3 regions of the Janthinobacterium sp. PSPC1-1 genome follow, and region 1 is predicted to be linked to each of the others. Evidence: predicted binding sites of a transcription regulator. Region 1 holds the regulator's gene; each other region holds the start of a gene.
The links. Region 1 encodes FNR, which switches genes on or off when oxygen is low (the NO sensors DNR and NnrR bind a similar motif). Its sites were predicted from a motif close to TTGATNNNNATCAA; they were not measured.
Positions count from the first base shown of each region.

Region 2: the regulator FNR is predicted to act here: its motif matches at 1,318-1,331, upstream of ACP7EG_RS14135 (FliM/FliN family flagellar motor switch protein).
Region 3: the regulator FNR is predicted to act here: its motif matches at 3,005-3,018, upstream of ACP7EG_RS18885 (DUF3079 domain-containing protein).

Region 1 covers NZ_JAFCWP010000002.1:65,243-69,654, reverse strand. The annotation lists gene ACP7EG_RS07835 (response regulator) at 1-2,127, opposite strand, end outside; gene fnr (fumarate/nitrate reduction transcriptional regulator Fnr) at 2,367-3,125, shown strand; gene ACP7EG_RS07825 (FixH family protein) at 3,252-3,776, opposite strand; gene ccoG (cytochrome c oxidase accessory protein CcoG) at 3,923-4,412, opposite strand, start outside.
Region 2 covers NZ_JAFCWP010000004.1:32,276-36,687, reverse strand. The annotation lists gene ACP7EG_RS14140 (FliM/FliN family flagellar motor switch protein) at 1-274, opposite strand, end outside; gene ACP7EG_RS14135 (FliM/FliN family flagellar motor switch protein) at 276-1,151, opposite strand; gene ACP7EG_RS14130 (flagellar hook-basal body complex protein FliE) at 1,703-2,041, shown strand; gene fliF (flagellar basal-body MS-ring/collar protein FliF) at 2,102-3,835, shown strand; gene ACP7EG_RS14120 (flagellar motor switch protein FliG) at 3,813-4,412, shown strand, end outside.
Region 3 covers NZ_JAFCWP010000006.1:13,671-18,082, reverse strand. The annotation lists gene ACP7EG_RS18905 (GNAT family N-acetyltransferase) at 1-129, shown strand, start outside; gene ACP7EG_RS18900 (TetR/AcrR family transcriptional regulator) at 133-750, opposite strand; gene ACP7EG_RS18895 (MFS transporter) at 1,007-2,152, shown strand; gene ACP7EG_RS18890 (prolyl-tRNA synthetase associated domain-containing protein) at 2,160-2,654, opposite strand; gene ACP7EG_RS18885 (DUF3079 domain-containing protein) at 2,724-2,921, opposite strand; gene ACP7EG_RS18880 (hypothetical protein) at 3,083-3,391, opposite strand; gene ACP7EG_RS18875 (hypothetical protein) at 3,402-3,965, opposite strand; gene ACP7EG_RS18870 (hypothetical protein) at 4,072-4,412, opposite strand, start outside.

The sequences.
Region 1 (4,412 bases):
CACCACGATGGGTTGGCGCTGGCCGCTGGCCGCCTGGCGGATGGCCTTGGCCGTGGCCAGGCCGTCCATGACGGGCATGTGCCAGTCGGCCAGCACCACGTCGTACGGTTGCTGCTGCGCCAGGCGTTCGCGGTACAGTTCGATGGCGGCAAAGCCGGAGTCCACTTCGTCGGCCAGCCAGCCCCAGGCTTCGATCAGCTTGACGATCAGTTCGCGCGTGGTGCGGTTATCGTCTGCCACCAGCAGGCGCAGCTGGCCCAGGGCCGGCGTGCGCCGCGTTTCGGCCGGCTGCGCCAGCATCTCGAACGGCACGCTGAACCAGAAGCGGCTGCCCTTGCCTTCGCTACTGGCCACGGCGATATCACCGCCCATCATGTGGATCAGCTGCTTGCTGATGGCCAGGCCCAGGCCCGTGCCGCCGAAGCGCCGCGTGATGCTCTGGTCGCCCTGTGAAAAGGCGGCAAACAGCTGCTGTTGCTGCAACTCCGTCATGCCGATGCCCGTGTCGCGCACTTCGAAGCGCAGCCAGGCGCGGCCTTGTTGGCTTTCGGCCAGGCTGACGGCCACCACCACTTCGCCGCTCTCCGTAAACTTGATGGCGTTGCCGGCCAGGTTGACGAGGATCTGCTGCAGGCGCTGGGCGTCGCCCACCAGGCGCCGCGGCACGTCCGGCTCGACGGCGATGGCCAGTTCCAGCTCCTTTTCGCCCGCATTCATGGTCATCGTCGTGGCCAGCGTGTTCATGACCTCGTCGAGGTCGAATTCGACGGGCGACAACTCCATGCGGCGCGCCTCGATCTTCGAATAGTCGAGCACGTCGTTGAGGATGCCCAGCAGCGACTGGCCCGCCACGCGCACCATGGTCAGATACTTGCGCTGTTCCGTATCGAGCTTGGTATTGCCCAGCAAATACACCATGCCCAGTACGGCATTCAGGGGCGTGCGGATTTCATGGCTCATGTTGGCCACGAAATCGCTCTTCGCGCGGTTGGCCGCCTCGGCCCGGTCGCGTTCCTGTTCCAGCTCCGCCGCACGCGCTTCGAGTTCCTGCTGCAGGCGGTCGCGTTCGCTCATCAGGCTGTTGAACGCTTCCGTCAGTTCGCCGATCTCGTCGCGCTGCCGCACCGGCACGGGCGTGAAGCGGCTGCCACTGGTGCGCATGGCTTGCAGCGTGTCGCGCAGGTGCACCAGCGGCGACAGCAGGCGCACGGTGACCCAGCCCAGAATAAACGCGGCCAGCAGCGAAGCGAGGACGCTCCACAGCACCAGCCGGTACAGCACGCCATCGAACGGTTCGAAGGCATCATCGAGAGGCAGCGAGGCGGCCAGCAGCCAGTTCACCGATTTCAGGCGCTTGAAGCTGTTGACGGCCGTGATGCCGCGGCTGTTGGTGCTGACCATGCTGCCTTCGCCATCGTTCTTCAGCAACTGGGTCGTCGTCAGGTTGGCGTTCGGCTGGCGCGGCTGCAGCAAGCGGCTGGTATCGGGGTGCAGCACATAGCGCGGCACGGCGCCGCGCGTGAGGATGAAGTAATAGCCGCTCTTGCCGATCTTTTCCGAGCGCAGGCGTCCCAACAGGTTGTCCTTGTACAGGCGCAGCACACCGATCACCACGCCGGCCACCTGGCCATCGGCCGTGAGCACGGGCGCCACCATCTGCACGATGGGCATGCCGCTCGACTTGCCCAGCATCGGCTCGGTGATCATGGGCTGGCGCGTGCGCAGGACGGTCTGGAAATACTCGCGCTCGGCGACGTTGATGCCGGCGCGCCCCGCCACTTCCGGCATGTCGGCCACGACGGCGCCTTGCGCATCGAGCACCAGCACGTCGTCGAACAGTACCAGCATCGAGCGGCGCGCATAGTATTCGCGCAATTGGGCTGGCTGGGCGATCAATTCCGGCGGCTGCTGCCTGGCCGTCAGCGTGACGATCTGCAGCAGCATGCCCAGCTTGTCGTCGAGTTCGGCAGCGGTGCGGGTGATCAGGGCAGACTGCTGGCTCAGCAGTACTCGGGTGAAGTCGGCGCGCATGTGCTGCACCTGTATCATGGTGACCAGCGCGATCATGGCGATCGAGGTCAGGCTGGTGGCCAGCGCGACTTTTGCTTTGATGCCGAGAGGCTTCATGATTTCCTTTTCAGTACCGGGCGGTACAGGCGGCAGCTAATGCTGTCGGGAATTTTCCTATCAATACATCAACTTGGCAAGCGGCGCCGCGCAAATTGCCTTTCCCACATGGGCTTTTAATGATGTTGCCATATAATCAAGGTTAGAACGTCGTTTATTCAGCGGAAATGCGGTGAAATTGGCACACGGCAACCCTGTATGCAGTAAACTCGTTATTGCATTTTCTAAAAGGTACCGACATGACTGAAGCGCTACTCACTCCCACCATGCCCACAGTGACCGTGGAAGCGTTGCGTGCGCGATGCTCGACCTGCAGCATGCATCAATTGTGCCTGCCGATGGGCCTCGATGTGGGCGACATGGACAGGCTGGACCAGATCATCGGCCGCCGCCGCAAGATCGTGCGCGGTGCCTCGCTGTTCCGCATCGGCGACTCGTTCCAGAATCTGTACGCGATCCGCCTGGGGCACTTCAAGACGTACCAGATCAATCCGGGCGGTGAAGAGCAGGTGACGGGTTTCCAGATGGCTGGCGAACTGCTGGGCATGGACGCCATCAGCGCCGACCGCCACCACTGTAATGCGGTGGCGCTGGAAGACAGCGAAGTGTGTGAAATTCCGTTTTCCAGCCTGGAACAGTTGCTGGGCAATATGCCGACCCTGCTGCGCCATTTCCATCGCATGATGAGCCAGGAAATCACGCGCGAGCAAAGCGTCATGCTGTTGCTGGGCAATATGCAGGCGACCCAGCGTTTTGCCGCCTTTATCGTCAACCTGGCCTCGCGCTATGAAGCGCGCGGCTATTCGGCTAGCAAATTTCAGCTGCGCATGTCGCGCGAGGAAATCGGCAATTACCTGGGGCTGACCATCGAGAGCGTCAGCCGTTTATTGTCGAAATTCAAGAAGGAAGGCTGGCTGCGCGTCTCCAACCGCGAGATCGAGATTTTGCAGCCCGCCAAGTTGAAAGCCATTACAGCCGGCACGGACGTCTGCAAATAACAGCACCGTCAAAACCTACTGCGCGTCGCGCTTTGCGGCCTGCGATGCTCGCTGTGCTCTAGCACAGCTGCGCTTCTTAGCCACAAATCACTGCCGCTCGCTACGGTTTTTTCCCGGCGCTGTACGTTATAGCTCTTCATCCGCATGCAGCGCGATGCTGCGCTGCAGCGGCCAGGTCCAGATGCCGGACAGGCGCCACTCGCGTTTGTCGTTTTCCACCAGTACTTGCCAGCGGCTGCGCTCGAGCATCGGCAGCGCCACGGAAAAATTGCCCGCCGCATCGGGCTGCACCAGCAGCTTGATATCCTTTTCCGGCAAGGTCGCATGCGCCAGATGCAGCTGCAGCGGACCCTGGTAAGCCTTGCCGAAGCTGTGCACGGAACCACTCAGGCGCGCCTGTGCCACATCATAGGACAGGCTGGTATCCATCGCCAGGTCGCTGGCGATCGTGTCGCGCTTCAAATCCTGGTTGATCGCCTTGCCCTGCTTGTAATAGTCGCCCACCACCAGCGCATCAGGCTGCGTAAACGCGATATAGCCCATGAAGCTGCCGACGACCACGGACAGGCCGGGACCGATCATCAGCAGCCATGGCCAGCGATGCTTGTACCACGGGGCAACGGGGGCTTGCAGCTTGAGACTGTCGGACATTTTGTTCTCCTTGGGGTCAGACCCTTTGGGTCTGACCCCAGCTTTTGCTTCTGGGTTGAAAATAAAGTAAAGCTAACGCATGTTTGATGCTACCCCTACGGCGAAATACCGGGGTCGGACCCAGAGGGTCCGACCCCGAATCAACATCACCGCGGCACGATGAATACCGCGCTTTCACGCACATGCAACGATGGGTTGTCCAGCGATTGTAGCTCGACTGCAATCTTGTTCGAACCCTTCTCGCCCACGCCATGCGGCACGCGCAGGCGGATCGGCCAACCCAGCGTTTCTGTCGGCTGCAAGGTCACCTCTTCGCGCGTCAGCAAGGTCAGACCCGGCAAGCCGGAAGCGCTGATTTTAAAATGCTGGATTTGCTCCGAGGTGTTCATGATCTGCAAGCGGTAGACGTTTTCGATCATGCCGTCTTCCACTTCGCGTCCCATCGAACCGCGGTCGCGGATGACGTCCATTTTCAGGGGCGTGCGCAGCGCCAGCGAGGTACACACGGCGATGATGATCAGGGCCAGGATGGAAGTGTAGATCAGCACGCGCGGGCGCATGGCGCGCTGGCGGATCTGCTTCGAATTGAAGTTGTTTTCCATCGCATGGTCGGTACTGTAGCGTACCAGTCCCCGC
Region 2 (4,412 bases), on a different contig from region 1:
TCGGCGTGCCGTTGACCTTGATCACCAGCGGTTCGCCGGCCAGCATGTCGAGTTCAATCACGCTTTCCGGGCCGATGGCCATCAGTTCTTCCAGCGAAATACGGGCCGAGCCCACTTCCAGCGTCAGGGTGACGGGAATCTTGCGCATCATCTGCGGAATGTCGCGCCGCGCGCGGGTGCTGGCCACGTCGGACATGTCGCCCTGGTCGATGATCATGTCATCGCCCAGGTCTTCCAGCAGGGTTTCGCTCTGGTTGGTATCGGTGATATTCATATTATTCGACATCTTCAAATGAGGTTAAACAGAGCTTGCCCTTGTGTTCGGAAACAGCCGCTGTAAATAAACGGGATTCGTCGAGCATGACGTCGGTGCGGCTCAGGCTGACGGGAATCACGTCGCCCACGCGCAAGTCGAACAAGGCGCCCAGCTGCACCTGCTTGCTGACGAGCCGGCCTTCCAGGGTCACTTGCAGGCGCGAAGCGAGCGGGCGCACGCTGCGCAGCGCCTTTTTCGCCTGCGCGCGCTCGGGCAGCAAGCCGCGCAGCACGTCGGCCATCAGACGCTTGTCCAGCGAAAACCAGAAGTGGCCGCTCTGACCCGCCCCGACATCGCTGAGCGCCACGCTGACGATCCAGCTGCCGCGCGACGGCTGCACGCCCGACTGCACGGCGACCTCGGCACTGGTGTCGATGTCGCTGCTTTTGCCCACGCTTTGCAGATTCTTGTGGATGCGGGTAAACAAGCTGTTCACCAACTGTTGTCCCAGCACCACAGCGAGGCGCTCTTCCGTGGCCGTCACGCGCACCTGCGCCGGATCGGGCAGCACGCCCTTGGCGCCGGCACTACCGTAACGATAGTTCAGCACGCTCAAGAGTATCTGCCGTTCGAGCGTAAAGCCCGTCTGACCGGCCGGCGTGGAAAAACTCAGCCAGCGATTCACGCTGTCCTCGTTTTCCGCGCGCGACAACGTCACGGCGTCAATCTGGAAATTACCCCAGTAACGACGGCTCATCGGTTGGCGCAGGGCCGCAGCCAGGTCGTCGCGCAGCTGGGCGCCGAATACATGCAGCAAATGGACAGGACGTCCAAGCAGACAGGAATCGAGGACTTGATGGCGCACAGTTTGATCTGTCTTGGTAATGATTGTCATGTAGTGGTCATGTCGGTATTGCGGTGGCAGAACAAATTATACGGATCGCCCGAAATTAAATACAGCATCATCTTGGCTTTGCCGACAGGTGTGCAAGCAAACGATTGCGCATCGTATCGCATGCTAGATGATTACGGTGCTGAACAATACATGAAAAAGCTAAATATTGCCATGTATCAATATTCCTTGAGCCAATCCTCTCTTTACTTTATAGTTGCCGCGAGGTAAGCTTATAGTGACAAAATAGTGATTTGCAGTGCGCCATTCCGCTTACCTGATTCCGGTTTTTATGGCAGTTTTCAGTCCTTCTTATTGCCACCAGCAGAAACTTTTATCAGATAAACATTAGTTATCATGGTCATGTAAATCATATCGGCGTGGGTTTACTGAGTTTGTTTGAGTCTGCTTGAGCGGATGGTGTGGCAACTGATAAAACTGATGGGCCCTGCGGATCGGGCCGGGCTGGATGGCACTTACATGCACTACTGCCGGATTGGCAACACCAGTAATTCTGATTGATACGTCACCGTATATTGAAAGTAGAGGGCAAGATGAGCAACGAACTCGCAGGTCTGATCAAGGCCGATCTGGCAGCACTGAGCAATGACGCGCACGCCCTGGGCGCCAGCATCGCGCCCGCCGCCCAGTTCGGCGCGCCGGAACCATCCGGCTTTTCCTTCGCGCAAAGCATGAAAGACGCCATCGGCAAGGTGAATGGCGACGACCGCATGGCGGCGCAGAAAATGAGCGACGTCGACAGCGGCAAGAGTGACGATATGGTCGGCGCCATGCTGGCCAGCCAGGAAGCCAGCCTGTCCTTCTCCATGTTGATGCAAGTGCGCAACAAGGTCATGGGCGCCGTCGATGAGCTCATCAAGTTGCCTCTGTAATCTTCACGCCCTGATCCACGCCCAGCCTCCCAGCGAAAGTTACCCCAAGTGATTACCCCCATGAAGTCCGCATTTGCGCGCTGGCGCCTTGGTGCCCAGCCCGCCATCCCGCCCGCCCTGCTGAAAAACCTGGTTCCCATCGTCGTGCTGGCCATCGGCATCACCGCCATGGTGACCATGTATGCCTGGCGCGACCAGGCCAACTACAAGCCGGTGTTTGGCGCGCGCGAAAAAGTGGCCGTGACGGACATGATGGCCACGCTGGACGCCGAGCACATTCCCTACCGCTTGCATCCGGACAGCGGCCAGGTGCTGGTGCCCGACGCCATGCTGGGCAAGGTGCGCATGCTGCTGGCCTCGAAGGGCGTGACGGCACAGCTGCCGGCCGGCCTGGAACTGATGGACAAGAATGACCCGCTGGGCGTATCGCAATTCGTGCAGGACGTGCGCTTCCGCCGCGGCCTGGAAGGCGAGTTGGCGCAAAGCATCATGACGATGGACGCGATCGCTTCGGCACGCGTCCATCTGTCGATTGCCAAGTCGACCTCGTTTGTCGCCAGCGACGGCGACAAATCGTCCGCCTCCGTGGTGGTGGCACTGAAACCGGGCCGCACCCTGGCGCCGGAACAGATCGCCGCCGTCATCAACATGGTGGCCGGCAGCGTCGCCAGCCTGGCACCTACGCGCGTGAGCCTGGTCGACCAGGGCGGCAACCTGCTGTCCTCGCACGTCGACCTGACGGACGGCTTCGACGCCTCGGCCGCTGGCAATGAAGGCGCGAAACGTTTCCAGGATGAAATCCGCCGCAACGTCACGGGCCTGCTTGGCCCCGTTATCGGCGAAGACAACTTCAAGCTCAGCGTGACGGCCGCCGTGAACAACGACCGTGTGGACGAAACGCTGGAAAAATACGGCGAAGCCCCGAAAGTGACGAGCGAAGCGATGCGCGAAGAGCAGGAACGCAACCGCACCGTGGCCGGCGTCCCCGGCAGCCTGTCGAACCGCCCACCGGCCGCCGCCGTGCCGGCACCGGCCGACGCCGCAGGCGCCGCACCGGCCAATGGCGCACCGAGAGCGGCCGATGACGGCACTGCGCGCAAGAACGCCACCACGCGCCAGTACGCGTATGACCGCAGCATCACGCAGATCAAGCGCAGCCGTGGCCGCCTGGAAAAACTCAGCGTGGCCGTCGTGCTCAACAGCGCCGCCGCGCCGAATCCGAAAACCGGCTGGACCCCTGCCGAACTGGGCAATATTGAAAAAATGCTCAACAGCGGCCTGGGCATCAACGCCCAGCGCGGCGACAGCCTGAGCCTGACTGCACTGGCCTTCCCTGCCAAGCCGCCCGTGGCGCAATGGTGGGAAGAGCGCGATACCGTCGTCGATTTCAGCAGCTGGCTGCTGTACGCCCTGGGCGCCGTGCTCGGCTACTTCCTGATCCTGCGTCCACTGATGCGTTTGCTGACCACGCGCCTGGCGCCGCCGGCACTGAAACAGCTCGATCCTGCCCTGGCACTGGGCGGCAGCAGCGCCGCCAGCGCGAATGGCGTGGCCGCCGATGGCGCGCCTGCCCTGGGCGTGAATGGCAGCCCGCTGGCGCTCGAAGGTGAAGCGACCGGCACTGGCAGCATGCCGGTCGTGCCGCTGCTGGAAAACTATAATTTGCCGCCACCAGGCTCAGCGGTCGACGTGATGGTCGATCACCTGAAAGTGCTGGCTGAAAAAGAACCCGAGCGTGTCGCCGAAGTCGTCAAACAATGGATGCAGAAAAATGGCCGAACTCAACAACAATAATCCCTCCGACGGCGCCGAGTACGAAAGCGTCAGCCTGAATCCCGTGGAGCAGGCCGCCATCGTACTGCTGAGCATAGGCGAAGAACAGGCAGCCAACGTGCTGCGCTGCCTGTCGCGCGAAGAATTGCTGGAAGTCACGCAAGTGATGTCGCGCATGAGCGGCATCAAGGTCGAATCCGTGAAAACGGCCATGCAGACCTTCTTCGACGACTACCGCCAGCAAAGCGGCGTGCACGGCGCCTCGCGCAGCTACCTGAAGCGCTCGCTGGACATGGCGCTGGGCAGCGATATCGCAAATAGCGTGCTGAACAACATTTATGGCGACGCCATCCGTCCGAAAATGGCGCGCCTGCAGTGGGCCTCGCCAAAATGGCTGGCCGAATACATCGTCAACGAGCACGTGCAGATGCAAGCCGTGTTCCTGGCCTTTTTGCCGCCCGCGCTGGCCGGCCAGATCCTCGACGCCCTGCCCGTCGAAGGCCGCGACCTGGTCTTGCTGAACCTGGCGCGCCTGGACGAGATCGACCGCGACCTGCTGGTCGAGCTCGATGAACTGGTGGGCCGCTGCCTGGGCACG
Region 3 (4,412 bases), on a different contig from region 1:
CTGTTCCTCGGCTGCTCCAGCGATCCCGCCTCGCGCTCCTACGGCTTTTACCGCTACCTGGGCTGGACCGCGACGGGAGAGACCGACAAGTATGGCGACGATGTGCTGGAGTTTCGCTGGACGGCCTAGCGCCTAGCCCGGCACGCGGCTGGCATCCCACACGCGCAGGATCTGCGTGATGGCAGGGTCAAACACGGCGTAGCCCACGCCATCGCGGGCTTGAATAGCCACGCCCGATAAAAAACTGTCAAACACGGCTGCCAGCGCTACCCCATCCGTCTGCGCAGATAACTCTCCGCTGGCCATGCCCCGCTCGACACAGTGCACGAAGCCGGCACGCGTACGCGCGCGCGAAGCGGTCAGCGGTGCGGCCACGGCCGCATGTTCGGCTGTCGGTGCGCTCATGCAGCCGAGCGCCACCATGCAGCCCGGAGGATGCCCCGGCTCGGACTGCATGCTGGCCGACTGGCGCAAGGCCAGCTCGATGGCCGCGCGCGGCGCCAGGCCATCGTCCCACAAACACGCCGTCACGCGCGCAAAGGTATCCAGATAGCATTGCGCCGCCTCGCGAAACAGCGCTTCCTTCGAGCCGAACGCCGCATAAAAGCTGGGCGCGGAAATGCCGCCGCCCAGGCTCGCCTTGAGCTGACTCAAGGACGTCGATTCATATCCCTGCTGCCAGAATAAAAACATGGCCTGCTCGACCGCTGCCTGCCGGTCGAACGTGCGCGGCCGTCCCATTTGCGCCATCCCTCGCTCCTTCTCATCTACTCACCACTACTTACATACTACTCGATACAGAAGTCATTGACAACGGAGCGCGTCATCGCCTATATTCATACCGATCGATACATATGTATCGCCATGACGGTCGGGAGCACTCCTGCGCCCGGCCGACTCGTCACACTTCCAAGGATATTCAGCTTTGAATCACGCTACGCTCACCACCGGAACCAGCCCCGCGCTGGCCGACCGCCTCCCCGTCGCCGGCCTGCTGGCACTGGCCATGACGGGTTTTATCTGCATCGTCACGGAAACCTTGCCCGCCGGCTTGTTGCCACAGATCAGCGCCGGCCTCGGCATCAGCGCCGCGCTGGCCGGGCAAATGGTCACGGCCTACGCGCTCGGTTCCCTGCTGGCAGCCATTCCGCTCACCATCGCCACGCGCGGCTGGCGCCGCCGCAACGTGCTGCTGCTGACCATCATCGGCTTTCTCGTGTTCAATACCGTCACGGCCCTGTCGTCCCACTACTGGCTGACCCTGGCGGCCCGCTTCTTTGCCGGCATGGCGGCCGGGCTGGCGTGGAGCTTGCTGGCCGGCTATGCCCGACGCATGGTGGCGCCGCACCAGCAAGGCCGCGCTCTGGCGCTGGCCATGGTGGGTGCGCCCATCGCCCTGTCGCTGGGCGTGCCGCTGGGTACCCTGCTCGGCTCGCTGGTGGGCTGGCGCGCCGCGTTCTGGATCATTTCCGCCCTGACATTGGTCCTGATCGCCTGGGTGCTGGCGAAAGTGCCGGACTACCCGGGCCAGTCCGTCCATGAGCGCCTGCCCCTGCGCCGCGTTTTCACGACACCGGGCGTGCGCCCCGTGCTGGCCGTCGTCATCACCTGGATGCTGGCGCATAACATTCTCTACACCTACATCGCCCCGTTCGTGGCCCCTGCCGGATTGTCGGGGCGCATCGACCTGGTCCTGCTCGTCTTCGGCGCCGCCGCCATGGCCGGCATCTGGATCACGGGCAAGCTGGTCGAGCGCCACTTGCGCGCCAGCGTGCTGGCCAGCCTGGCTGTGTTCGCCACGACGGCCCTCGTGCTGGGCATCGCGTCGCACCTCCCTGCCGTCGTCTACCTGGGCATGGCCGTCTGGGGCCTGAGCTTCGGCGGCGCGGCAACGCTGTTACAGACGGCGCTGGCCGACACGGCCGGCAGCGGCGCCGACGTGGCCTTGTCGATGAATGTGGTGGCGTGGAATGCGGCAATTGCAGCTGCGGGCGTGGCGGGCGGCGCCTTGCTGGAAACCTGGGGCGCGGGCGCCTTTCCCTGGGCCATGGTGGCGTTGCTGGTGCTGGCTTTCGTGATCGCCTGGTCGGCCAGCGCGCACGGTTTCCGGCCGGGCCGGCGCAGCGGCAGCGCGCCCGTGGCCGGGCATTGAGATTACCTTATTGAATCGCCGGCACCCTCACGATACGGGGCACGTGCCCCGTGTGCGCCAGGAAACGAGCCAAGCCAGCATGCGACAGCGCCACCGTGGCCGTGTTGCGCAGCGGATGGGCTTGCACAGAATCAGCTTCCCATACGGCCTGGTCCAGCACCAGTTCCACCGCCTGTGCGCCGTCGTGGATCAGCGCAAACAGGCTGACGGAGCCGGGCGTGATACCCAGGTGCTGCAGCAAGCGCTCGGGCGAGGCCATGCTCAACTTGCTGGCCGTCAGCAAGCGCCCCAGTGCCGCCAGGTCAATGCGCTTGTCGAACGGCACGATGACGAGAAAATGCCGCCGGCCCTTCTCGTCGCGCACGAACAGGTTTTTCACCATCAGGCCGGACATGGCCGGCACGTGGATCAGTGCTTCATCGATGGTGTGCACGGCCGGGTGTTCGACCAAGGTGTAGTCACCGGCACTGTTTGCCAGCCAGCGGGATAGGGTTTCTTGCATGGTGATCTTCTCAGCGCGGGCGCGTGTGCGATGGGCAATTGTAGCGCCGCGCCGCGTGGTGCGCTTGCCTTAAGGCTTGCTTTCGTCCTCTTTCTTGTCAGCGGCCGCCAGCCCCCAGTCATTCCAGCCTTCGCCAAACAGCTCGATAGGATGCTGCGTGCGCTCGGAACCATTGCCGCAACGCATGGCGTCCGGCGGGCAATACTTGTCGCAACCCCAGCAGATGCGTTCGGGATTCTTGGGGTTCAAGGGAAAAGGCTTGGCCATGGCGTGGGGATGCAGTCGGTTGAGATCTCTTCGACGACTCTAGACCTGGTGCGGGGGGCGGTCAAACGAATTTCAGTTGGGAATTTACTTAAGTCAAGTTTGCGAAGATTGCTGTCGCGGCCGCTTGCACCCTACGCGTTCACCCAGGAGACCAGCGAATGTCATTCCCTCTCATAACTGGTCACCGCATCATTAGCATTACTCTTGATGACCTTCATTATTTTGGTGTTGCCTTGGTATTTCATCTCAAGAATTCTCAGCTGATTTTTCGCCGCCTTGCAGTATTTATGTATGTCCTTGAGAATCTCATCCTGCTGCCGTTTAGGTAGCTCCCCATCAAACTCTCCCGCCAAGTGCTCACATGCTTCTGCGTTATAGATAAACCTGTTGACATCCTTGGGGAGTAGCTCGGCTGAAAAGGCCAAAGGAAAAACAAAGTAAACAGGTACCATCATTAAAAAAAATCGCATGATTTTCCTTTTAATAGCCGTTATTTGACCAATGTGGCCGGTCGCTTCCAGGTCCGCTGTATTTCTTTACCCCATATGTTGCAGCGACCGCAATCAGCTGTCTGTTCATGCCTGTCCTCGGCAAAGTGGCAATCTTCACCATATTGCCGCTCGCATCTTTCACCTCAACCGTTCCGCTCCATACCAAATCCATATCAATCGCAAGACCAGAATTGTGTTGCGAGCGCAGTGCGGGCTTGATGGGTAAATTATTAATCTGCAAGACAATCAACATCGCCTTTGCAGCCTTGACAGACGCGTCAATTTCACCGTGATCCCACTCGATATTCACTCCCGAAATTTTTGGGATTTGTTTGGGATCGAGCTGTTTTCTTGCGATTCTCCACGCATAATGCATCAGGTAAGAGCGCTGCGGCGGCCTGTAGGTGGCATTGATTGCAACCCTGATCCCAGCCTCTTTCATTGCAGACAGAAAGTCTTCCACTGCCAAACGAAAATTCCCCGATAAATCCTTGGTTTTGGTGCTGCCAGGAAATTTTCGCCCCCATTTTTCACCACTGAGTTCGTCGTCCATCGCGCCTCCATCATGATATATCCTCAATTTAATGCATGCTAGCGGGAATGGTTTTGACACGACACAAGAGGTATGGGGGGAGCGGTATCAACTGCATTTAATCGCTTTACAGCGTAGAAATGGACATTTCCAGCACGATACGCGCGACATTGACACTGCCATCCGCAGCCGGCTGTTCCTTGAGTTCGTCCAGCGCATACACCATCGTCACCATGGCGCCGGGCACGAACAGAGCGATATCCTGCTTGCGGTGCATATAGATACTTTCGTCGACTGTCGAACCGTCAGCCAGGCGCAGGGTGAAGCTGTTGACTTGATCGCCACGGCGGCTGTCCTGGCCCGCGAAATACGTGCGTTCGATGTTGCCCGTCACCGTTTGCATCTGGATGCGGCCGGCTTTGATGCTGTCCCACCATGCGTCGGAGGCAAACAGGCCGTGCCTGCCTT